Regions from separate parts of the Paenibacillus sp. A14 genome, predicted to be linked through region 1. Evidence: predicted binding sites of a transcription regulator. Region 1 holds the regulator's gene; each other region holds the start of a gene.
What was found. Region 1 encodes Rex, which represses fermentation and respiration genes when NADH is low (regulators of the CRP and FNR family bind a similar motif). Its sites were predicted from a motif close to TTGTGAAATATTTCACAA; they were not measured.

Region 1 (2,207 bases):
CGGCTATGACAGCCTGATCACCGATATCGGCGGGCTGCTGAAAGATCTCGCCACCGAGCGGGAAGCGCTTCGCTTTTTTATCAAGCTTGAAGACTTAAGCACGGTCTACTGGATCGAGAGCAATGGCAATTACCGCAGCAAATCGCTGCAAATCTTTGCGGTGCCGATCGATGTGAGCACCCAATTGAAGGAATTTTTCTTCAACAAGAAGAAAAGTGTAGTGATGACTTCGGCGACCCTCTCGGTCGACAAGTCCTTCCAGTACATGATCGATCAATTGGGGCTGACCGAAGCGGCGGAGCAGGAGCGGCTCAACACCTCTATGCTTCCGTCCCCGTTTAATTACCGGGAACAGGCCTTACTTGTCATTCCGCGGGATTTCCCGAGCGTGAAAGGCAGTGTCGGAGACGACCATTTTGTCTCTACGCTCGTTCGGTCCTTGGCCGATACGGCGATCGCCACCCACGGGAGAATGCTGGTCCTGTTCACGTCATACCGGATGCTGCGGCAGGTGTATGATCCGCTGAAGGAGCTGCTTGCCGGACAGGGGATCACCGTAATCGGGCAGGGGATGGACAGCGGAAGCCGAACGAAGCTGACCCGCCGGTTTCAAGGACAGCAAGCCTCAGTTCTGCTTGGCACGAGCAGTTTCTGGGAAGGCGTTGACATTCCCGGCGAGGCCTTGACGAGCCTGGCAATCGTTCGCCTGCCGTTCCAGCCTCCGAACCATCCGCTGGTGGAGGCGAAAAGCGAGAGGCTGCAGCAAGAGAAGAAGAACCCGTTCATGAAACTGTCCGTTCCCCAAGCCGTTATCCGCTTTAAACAGGGTTTCGGCAGACTGGTCCGGTCCTCGCAGGACCGCGGGATCGTGGTGGTTTATGATACTCGGATCTTGGAATCCTATTACGGTAAATACTTCTTGTATTCTTTGCCCGGACCGAAAATGGAGCATATGCCGTTGGAGCAGATGGTGCCTCGAATTTCGGAATGGTTAAACGCCGGGGAATCGTAAGTGTTCCTCAAATCGTGTAAGTAGGGGGAAATTTGATGAAATCGGAAAAAATTTCGGATGCAGTGGTTCGCCGCCTGCCGGTGTACCTGCGCTTTCTCAATGAACTCAGCCGCCGGGAGGTGCCTACGGTCTCTTCGCAGGAACTTGGGCAGAAGCTGGATTTGAATCCGGCGCAAATCCGTAAAGACCTGGCTTACTTCGGAGATTTCGGGCGCAAGGGAATCGGCTACGACGTAACGTATCTGATCGAGAAAATTCGCCAAATTCTGAACCTGGATCAGCAAATTAATGTAGCTTTGATCGGGGCCGGTAATCTTGGCCACGCGTTGTCCAATTATAACGCGTATGTGAAAGATAATATGAAAATTGTAGCGGTCTTTGACGCATCCCCCCACAAAATCGGGACGCAGATCAACCATATTACGATTCAGCCGATCGAGGAGCTGGTGGATACGGTGCGGAGCAGCAACATCCGCATCGGGATCATCACCGTACCCGATGTGGAAGCGCAGCGGGTTGCCGATCAATTGGTGGCTGCGGGAATCGGAGCGATTTTGAATTTTGCGCCAACCATCCTTAAGGTGCCTTCGGAAGTGCGCGTGCATGCGGCGGATTTCACAACCGATTTGATGAGTTTGGCTTATTATCTGGATGGCGGAAAGGAACATACGGAACATGACGCGAAAATGGCTGATTAAAGACGGTACCTTCGCGGTGCCGGATCAGAAAACCCCGATCATCCGGGGCTATATGCTGGTCGAAGGAGACCGGATCACATACGTCGGAACGGAGCGCCCGCAAGGCGTGGAAGGGGCCGAAACGTTTGACGGCAAGGGGCTGTTGTTTCTCCCCGGGTTGATCAATACGCATGGTCATGCGGCGATGTCGCTCTTGCGCGGCTATGGAGACGACATGGTGCTTCAGGAGTGGCTGCAGGAGAAAATGTGGCCGATGGAAGCGAAGTTTACCGGCGAGGATGTATATTGGGGAACGGCCTTGTCCGTGCTGGAGATGCTAAAGGGCGGAACGACCACCTTTTTGGATATGTACGACCATATGGAACAGGTAGCTTCCGTCGTGGATCAATCGGGAATCCGCGCCGTATTGACTCGCGGCGTAATCGGGCTCTGTCCTCCTGAGGTGCAGCAAAGCAAGCTGAACGAAGCGGTGAGCTTTGCGCGCGATTGGCACGGCA
Region 2 (2,207 bases), on a different contig from region 1:
ATTCTCCGATCGCCAATTACAAAGGGGAAATCTATAATCTTCCCTTTAATATGAATACCTTCAACAAGCTGTGGGGAACAGCTACTCCGGAGGAAGCCCAGCGAAAAATTGATGAGCAGCGAAAAGCGGCTGGGATTACGGAGCCCCAAAATTTGGAGGAACAAGCGATTTCTTTGGTCGGAACCGATATTTACGAGAAACTCATTAAGGGTTACACGGAAAAACAATGGGGAAGATCCGCAAAAGAACTGCCCGCGTTTATCATCAAGCGTCTGCCCGTCCGGTTCACGTATGACAATAACTACTTTAACGACCGCTATCAAGGCATTCCGGTCGGCGGTTATCGGGCCATCATCGAGAAGATGCTTGCGGGAGCGGACATCGAGCTGAATGTCGATTTTTTTGCCGTCAGAAGCGAGCTTGAACAGCGGGCCAGAAAAGTCGTTTATACCGGTATGATTGACCAGTACTACAACCACCGATACGGTGTACTCGAATATCGAAGCTTGCAGTTTGAAACGAAAGTGCTGGATACAGCCAACTTCCAGGGAAATGCCGTGGTTAACTACACGGACCGGGAAACGCCTTGCACCCGCATTATCGAGCACAAGCATTTTGAATTCGGCACGCAGGATAGAACGGTCATTACGGAGGAATATCCGACGGAGTGGAAGCCCGGTGATGAGCCGTATTATCCGATCAACAACGAGAAGAACAATGAAATCTACCAACAATACAAAGCGCTAGCCGAGGAGGAACGGAATGTCATTTTCGGCGGACGGTTAGCCACGTACAAGTACTATGATATGCATCAAATCATCGGAGCTGCTTTGGCGGCGGTCGATCGGGAGTTTGAAGAAAGCTAGGCCCGTCGGTAACAGAAGCGGGGCTTATTACTTGAAAAGCAAGACTCGCCAGGCCCTACGCTTGGCGCGGTCTTGCTTTTTTCTTGCACAGACAAACTTCACAACGGTTGTGAAATACTTCACAATAAATAAGATAAACCAGTGGTATAGTGAAAACGGTGAATTCGGAGAGCCGGATGCTCCCGGGTAGCCTAAATAACTAGAGATATTAAAGTGGAGGGTTCAACATGAAAAGGAAAGCATCAGCATCGCTCATCCTCATCCTCTCGCTTATGCTCGTGATCGCGGGTTGCGGCGGCGGAAACCAGAATCAAAAGGAGAGCCAAAACCAAGGTGGCGCGCAAAAGGAAGCCACCGCACAGGAAACGCAGAAGGCAGAAGCCGTTTCGGGCGCATCCGAGAAAAGCTACACCCCGTTCGACCAACTGAAGGACAGCTACGATATCATCATCGTCGGGGCGGGCGGAGCCGGAATGTCGGCCGCGCTGGAGGCTAAAGCCAGCGGCATGAACCCGGTGATTTTCGAAAAAATGCCGGTAGCCGGCGGGAATACAACGAAATCCTCGTCAGGCATGAACGCATCGCAAACCAAGTTCCAAAAAGAGCAGGGCATTGAGGACAGCAATGATCTGTTTTACGAGGAAACTTTAAAAGGCGGCCACGGCACCAACGACAAAGAAATGCTCCGCTTCTTCGTGGATCATTCCGCGGAAGCGATCGATTGGCTGGACTCTATCGGAATCCGCTTGAACAATCTTACGATTACGGGCGGCATGAACGAAAAACGCACGCACCGTCCGGAAGACGGCTCCGCGGTAGGCCAATACCTCGTCAGCGGTTTGGTGAAAAATGTGCAAGAGCAAGGCATTCCGCTCTTTGTGAACGCCGATGTCAAGGAGATTACCCAGCAGGACGGAAAGGTGAACGGCGTCAAAGTTCTTTTTAACCAAGCGGACGAGAAAACCATTACCGCAAAAGCCGTAGTGGTGACTACCGGCGGATTCGGCGCCAACATGGACATGATCTCCAAAGTCAGACCCGATTTGAAAGGATATGTAACGACGAACCAAATCGGCAGCACCGGGGACGGCATTCAAATGATTGAAAAATTGGGCGGAACCACGGTCGATATGGATCAAATCCAGGTTCACCCGACGGTACAACAGGAAAAATCCTATCTGATCGGGGAAGCGGTTCGCGGGGAAGGCGCGATCCTCGTCTCCAGCGAAGGCAAACGGTTCACCAACGAACTGGATACCCGCGATAAAGTGACCGCCGCCATCAACGGGCTTACTGAAAAATCAGCTTATCTTGTCTTCGATTCCGGCGTTAAATCCCGCG
Region 3 (2,207 bases), on a different contig from region 1:
GGCCGGTCGTTCCGAAATTCGAAGGCATTGAGCTCGAAAATATCCTGCTCTCGAAGAACTTCAATCACTCGAACACCATCATAGAAAAGTCGGAACAAGCCAATCATATCGTTGTGGTGGGTGCCGGTTACATCGGTGTTGAACTGGTCGAAGCCTTCCAATTGAACGGGAAAAAGGTAACGTTGATCGATGCGGAAGAGCGCATCCTCAGCAAGTACCTCGACGCCGAGTATACGGACAAAATCGAAGGATCGCTCAGTGAGCATGGAATCACTCTGGCTTTGAACCAAAAAGTGACCAAGTTTGTCGGCGAGGAAGGAAAAGTAACCAAAGTGGTCACGGACCGCGGCGAATATACCGCCGATCTTGTGATTCTGTGCATCGGCTTCCGCCCGAACACCGAATTGTTGAAAGGTCAAGTCGACATGCTGGGCAACGGAGCAATCATCGTGGACGAGTACATGCGGACGAGCAAGCCTGACGTTTACGCAGCGGGCGACAGCTGTGCGGTCTTTTACAACCCGACCCGGGAGCATGCTTACATTCCGCTGGCCACTAACGCCGTTCGGATGGGTACCCTGGTTGCCCGCAACCTGGTTACGCCGACCGTTAAATATATGGGAACGCAAGGCACATCGGGGATTAAAATCTATGAGGACAATATCGCGGGTACCGGGATGACGGAAGCCTCGGCCAAAGAGGCGGGCATCGACGCGGAAGCGGTCATGATTACCGATAACTACCGTCCGGAATTTATGCCGACCCATGAACCGGTTATGCTGAAGGTCGTTTACGAAAAAGGAACGCGCCGGATTCTCGGAGCTCAAATCATGTCGAAGGTGGATCTGACCCAGTCGATCAACACGATTTCGGTTTGTATCCAAAACGGCATGAAAATGGAGGAACTGGCGTTCGTCGACTTCTTCTTCCAGCCGCACTACAACAAACCGTGGAATTTCCTCAACAGTGCCGGACTGGGTGCGCTGCCGGAAGTGCCGGCCCGCAAGGCCGTTACCGTTTAAAATTTAGCCGATTTGTATATCACAGCCGCCTCGGTTTCAACCCCGGGTGGCTGTTTTTCATTTTCGGCATAAGCTCGCCCAATACCCATTTGGGTAGCCGATTGAGGGATAAGGGGGCGTGTAGCAGCTCCAAGCATTTTTTGTGGTTAAAATTGTGAAATGTTTCACTTTTGAAAACGGTAACGTGACTTATGTTACTTATCCGCACCAGGGGCCAAGATACAATGGACGTAAAGACCGCAGTTTATGAACTGCTTCTAAAGGAGAATGGAGAGAATGGCTTACAACAAACCGGATCAAATTGCGAAAGTGACGGTGGAAATGGGCGTAAAGAAAGCCCACAATCCGCTGTTGACGGTGCTGATTCTGGGCTTTTTGGGCGGGGCCTTTATCGCGCTTGGATTTTTGCTGGATATCCGCGTGATCGCCAGCGCGCCGAAGGAGTGGGGCAGTTTCGCCACCTTTATCGGCGCGGCGGTGTTCCCGATCGGCCTGATCCTCGTGCTGCTTGCCGGAGGCGAACTGTTGACCGGAAATATGATGGCTGTGCCGCTGTCGCGGATGGCGCGCAAGATCACAGCCGGGGAGATGTGCAAAAACCTGGTGCTCATTACGTTGAGCAACTTTGTCGGCGCTCTGTTTGTCGCCTATTTCTTCGGTCATATCGTCGGATTGACCGCGGAAGGCGCGTACCTCGAGAAGCTTGTGGATATGGCCGGACATAAGCTGGATGCCGGATTCGTGCAGGCCTTTGTGTCCGGGATCGGCTGCAACTGGCTGGTGGCGCTGGCCGTTTGGCTTTCTTACGGGGCTGACAATATGAGCGGTAAAATCCTCGGCATCTGGTTCCCGACGATGGCCTTTGTCGCTATCGGATTTCAGCACGTTGTGGCAAATATGTTTCTGATTCCGGCGGCGATATTTGAGGGATATTTCTCCTGGGGGGAGTACCTCAAAAACTTTGTGCCGGTTTGGCTCGGCAACCTGACGGGAGGCGCCCTGTTCGTCGCCGGCGCGTATTGGGCGGCATACCTGAAAGATGGAGGAAAGAAAGAGCAGGCCTCCGGCGATGCCGTGGCCGCGCCGCTAAGCAAGCACGCGTAAGAAGCCGGTTGCCGCTGTGGCTCGATTGAGAGACGGTCTCCTGCGGAGGCCGTCTTTTTGATTTAGTCTTTAGATTAGCGG
Region 4 (2,207 bases), on a different contig from region 1:
CACGGGCCTACTGGGCGGCCGGGTTGCAGAGGAGCTGTTCATCGGCGAAATCGGCACCGGGGCGTACAGCGACTTCCAGCAGGCGACGAGCATCGTGCGCAGCATGATCGTCGAATACGGGATGAGCGAGAAGCTCGGTCCGATGCAATTCGGCACATCGCAAGGCCAGGTGTTCCTGGGCCGCGATATCGGGCACGAACAGAATTACAGCGATCAGATCGCTTACGAGATCGATCAGGAAATGCAGCGCTTCATCAACGAGTCGTATGAGCGTTGTAAGAAGCTGTTGACGGAGCATGCCGAGGAAGTTCGCTTGATCGCCGAGACCTTGCTTGAGGTGGAAACGCTGGACCTGGATCAGATCAAGCAATTGATCGAGCATGGGCGTCTGCTGGATGCGCCGGAAGCCGGCAAAGACGGCGAAGGCGACAGCGGAAGCGGCACGACCGAGCCGGGCGAGCCTATCGTGGACAATGTCGGCGACGTGCGCGTTCGGATTCAAGGCAAGACCGAGGATCCGGCCCCTGCGGGACCAACCGGAGACATTCCGAACGAGATCCCTGGCAGCAGCACGAACGACGTCTCGAACGACCCGACGGTCGACGCGCCGGAAAGTACGGTGCGCGATGTAACGCCGGACGGGGACAACAAAGACGGGAACGGGCAAGGCCCGGGGGGCAGCACGCCGCCAACCGTATAAGCGACGCTGGATATCATCCGGGGGACAGACAAAGTCTGTTTCCCGGATTTTTTGCGAATTCATGGCTTAAAGGCCGTTAGATTACCATTGTCCCATGTTGACTCATTTGGCATGAGGATTTCCTGCAAATCTGCAGGGACCCAAAATCAGGGTCGGCCTGCTTTTCCCAAAAATTGGACCCCAAAAAGCCGCAATTTCACATCATCTAGCCGAATTCGACAAAATAGCGCCGCATAAGGCCCTTATCTACCTGCACGAGATTCAAATTGCTTAATGCAACGCTAGTGGCCGTATGGAGGCTTATTAGCGGGAGGTTTTCACGTTAAATACTCCGTACTCTTACTTCATTCCACCTAAATTTGGGAATCCGGCCTGATTTAATTTAAATTTGAGCTTTCCTTCCCGGATCGATTGACAGCCCTAATTCGCTTGTGTAAATTAGGTGTTAACACAGCCGTGTGAATTTAGGTACGTTGACGTGACGGCAAGTATGCGTATTTTTGCACAAACATTACTATAGGGATGCGGATGAGAGAGAAGCGCGGGGAAACACCGCGGTCGCATACAGGGGAGGATGTCAGGTGGAGGCTCTAGCACGGGAGCGGAAGGCGGAAATGAACCGGGAGCTTCGGGAGAAGCTGGTTCAGCTTAAGAAGGAACGCAACGCAATTATTTTGGCGCATTATTATCAGCGCGACGAAATTCAAGAAGTGGCCGATTTTCGCGGCGACTCCTTTTTGCTCGCTCAAAAGGCGGCCTCAACCGAGGCGGAAACGATCGTGTTTTGCGGCGTTCATTTTATGGGAGAGAGCGCAAAAATTTTGGCGCCGAACAAGACGGTGCTCATTCCCGATGAACGGGCCGGCTGCCCGATGGCGGATATGGTGAACGTGGATGGCTTAAGAAAGCTTAAAGCGCAGCACCCCAATGCCAAAGTGGTCACCTATATTAACTCTTCGGCCGAGGTCAAGGCGGAGACGGATATTTGCTGCACCTCCTCCAATGCCGTGAAGGTGATTAACTCGGTCGATGCGGATGAGATTATCTGGGTCCCCGACAAGAACCTGGGACACTATGTCCAGCAGCATACGGACAAAAAAATGATTATCTGGGAAGGGTACTGCAACACCCACGATATGCTGACCGTGAAAGACGTGGTCGAGATGAAGGCGAAGCATCCGGAAGCGGAATTCGTCGTTCACCCCGAATGCCGGCCGGAAGTCGTAGCGATGGGTGATTTCGTAGGCAGCACGACCGCGATTCTCGAATATTGCAAGAAGTCGTCCGCCAAGGAATTTATCGTGGGAACCGAAGACGGGACCGGATACCAACTGAGGCTGGACAGTCCGGAGAAGACCTTCCATTTTGCCTCGAAGTTTCTCGTTTGTCCCAATATGAAAGTCAATAATCTGAAAAAATTGGTGAAGTGTCTGGAAACGATGCAGCCGCAAATTTATGTCCCGCCGGCGGTCGCCGACAAAGCCAGAACCTCATTAGAGCGCATGCT

Region 2: a site for Rex is predicted at 974-991, ahead of V4U88_RS20250 (flavocytochrome c). Genes of this name have one in related genera too.
Region 3: a site for Rex is predicted at 1,175-1,192, ahead of V4U88_RS05375 (formate/nitrite transporter family protein). Genes of this name have one in related genera too.
Region 4: a site for Rex is predicted at 1,191-1,208, ahead of nadA (quinolinate synthase NadA). Genes of this name have one in related genera too.

What each region holds. Positions count from the first base shown of each region.
Region 1 is NZ_JBAGJD010000001.1:408,102-410,308, reverse strand. It holds gene dinG (ATP-dependent DNA helicase DinG) at 1-1,012, shown strand, start outside; gene V4U88_RS01960 (redox-sensing transcriptional repressor Rex) at 1,048-1,710, shown strand; gene V4U88_RS01955 (amidohydrolase) at 1,688-2,207, shown strand, end outside.
Region 2 is NZ_JBAGJD010000008.1:154,928-157,134, reverse strand. It holds gene glf (UDP-galactopyranose mutase) at 1-866, shown strand, start outside; gene V4U88_RS20250 (flavocytochrome c) at 1,094-2,207, shown strand, end outside.
Region 3 is NZ_JBAGJD010000002.1:207,405-209,611, reverse strand. It holds gene V4U88_RS05380 (FAD-dependent oxidoreductase) at 1-1,022, shown strand, start outside; gene V4U88_RS05375 (formate/nitrite transporter family protein) at 1,299-2,126, shown strand.
Region 4 is NZ_JBAGJD010000012.1:14,616-16,822, reverse strand. It holds gene ftsH (ATP-dependent zinc metalloprotease FtsH) at 1-700, shown strand, start outside; gene nadA (quinolinate synthase NadA) at 1,282-2,207, shown strand, end outside.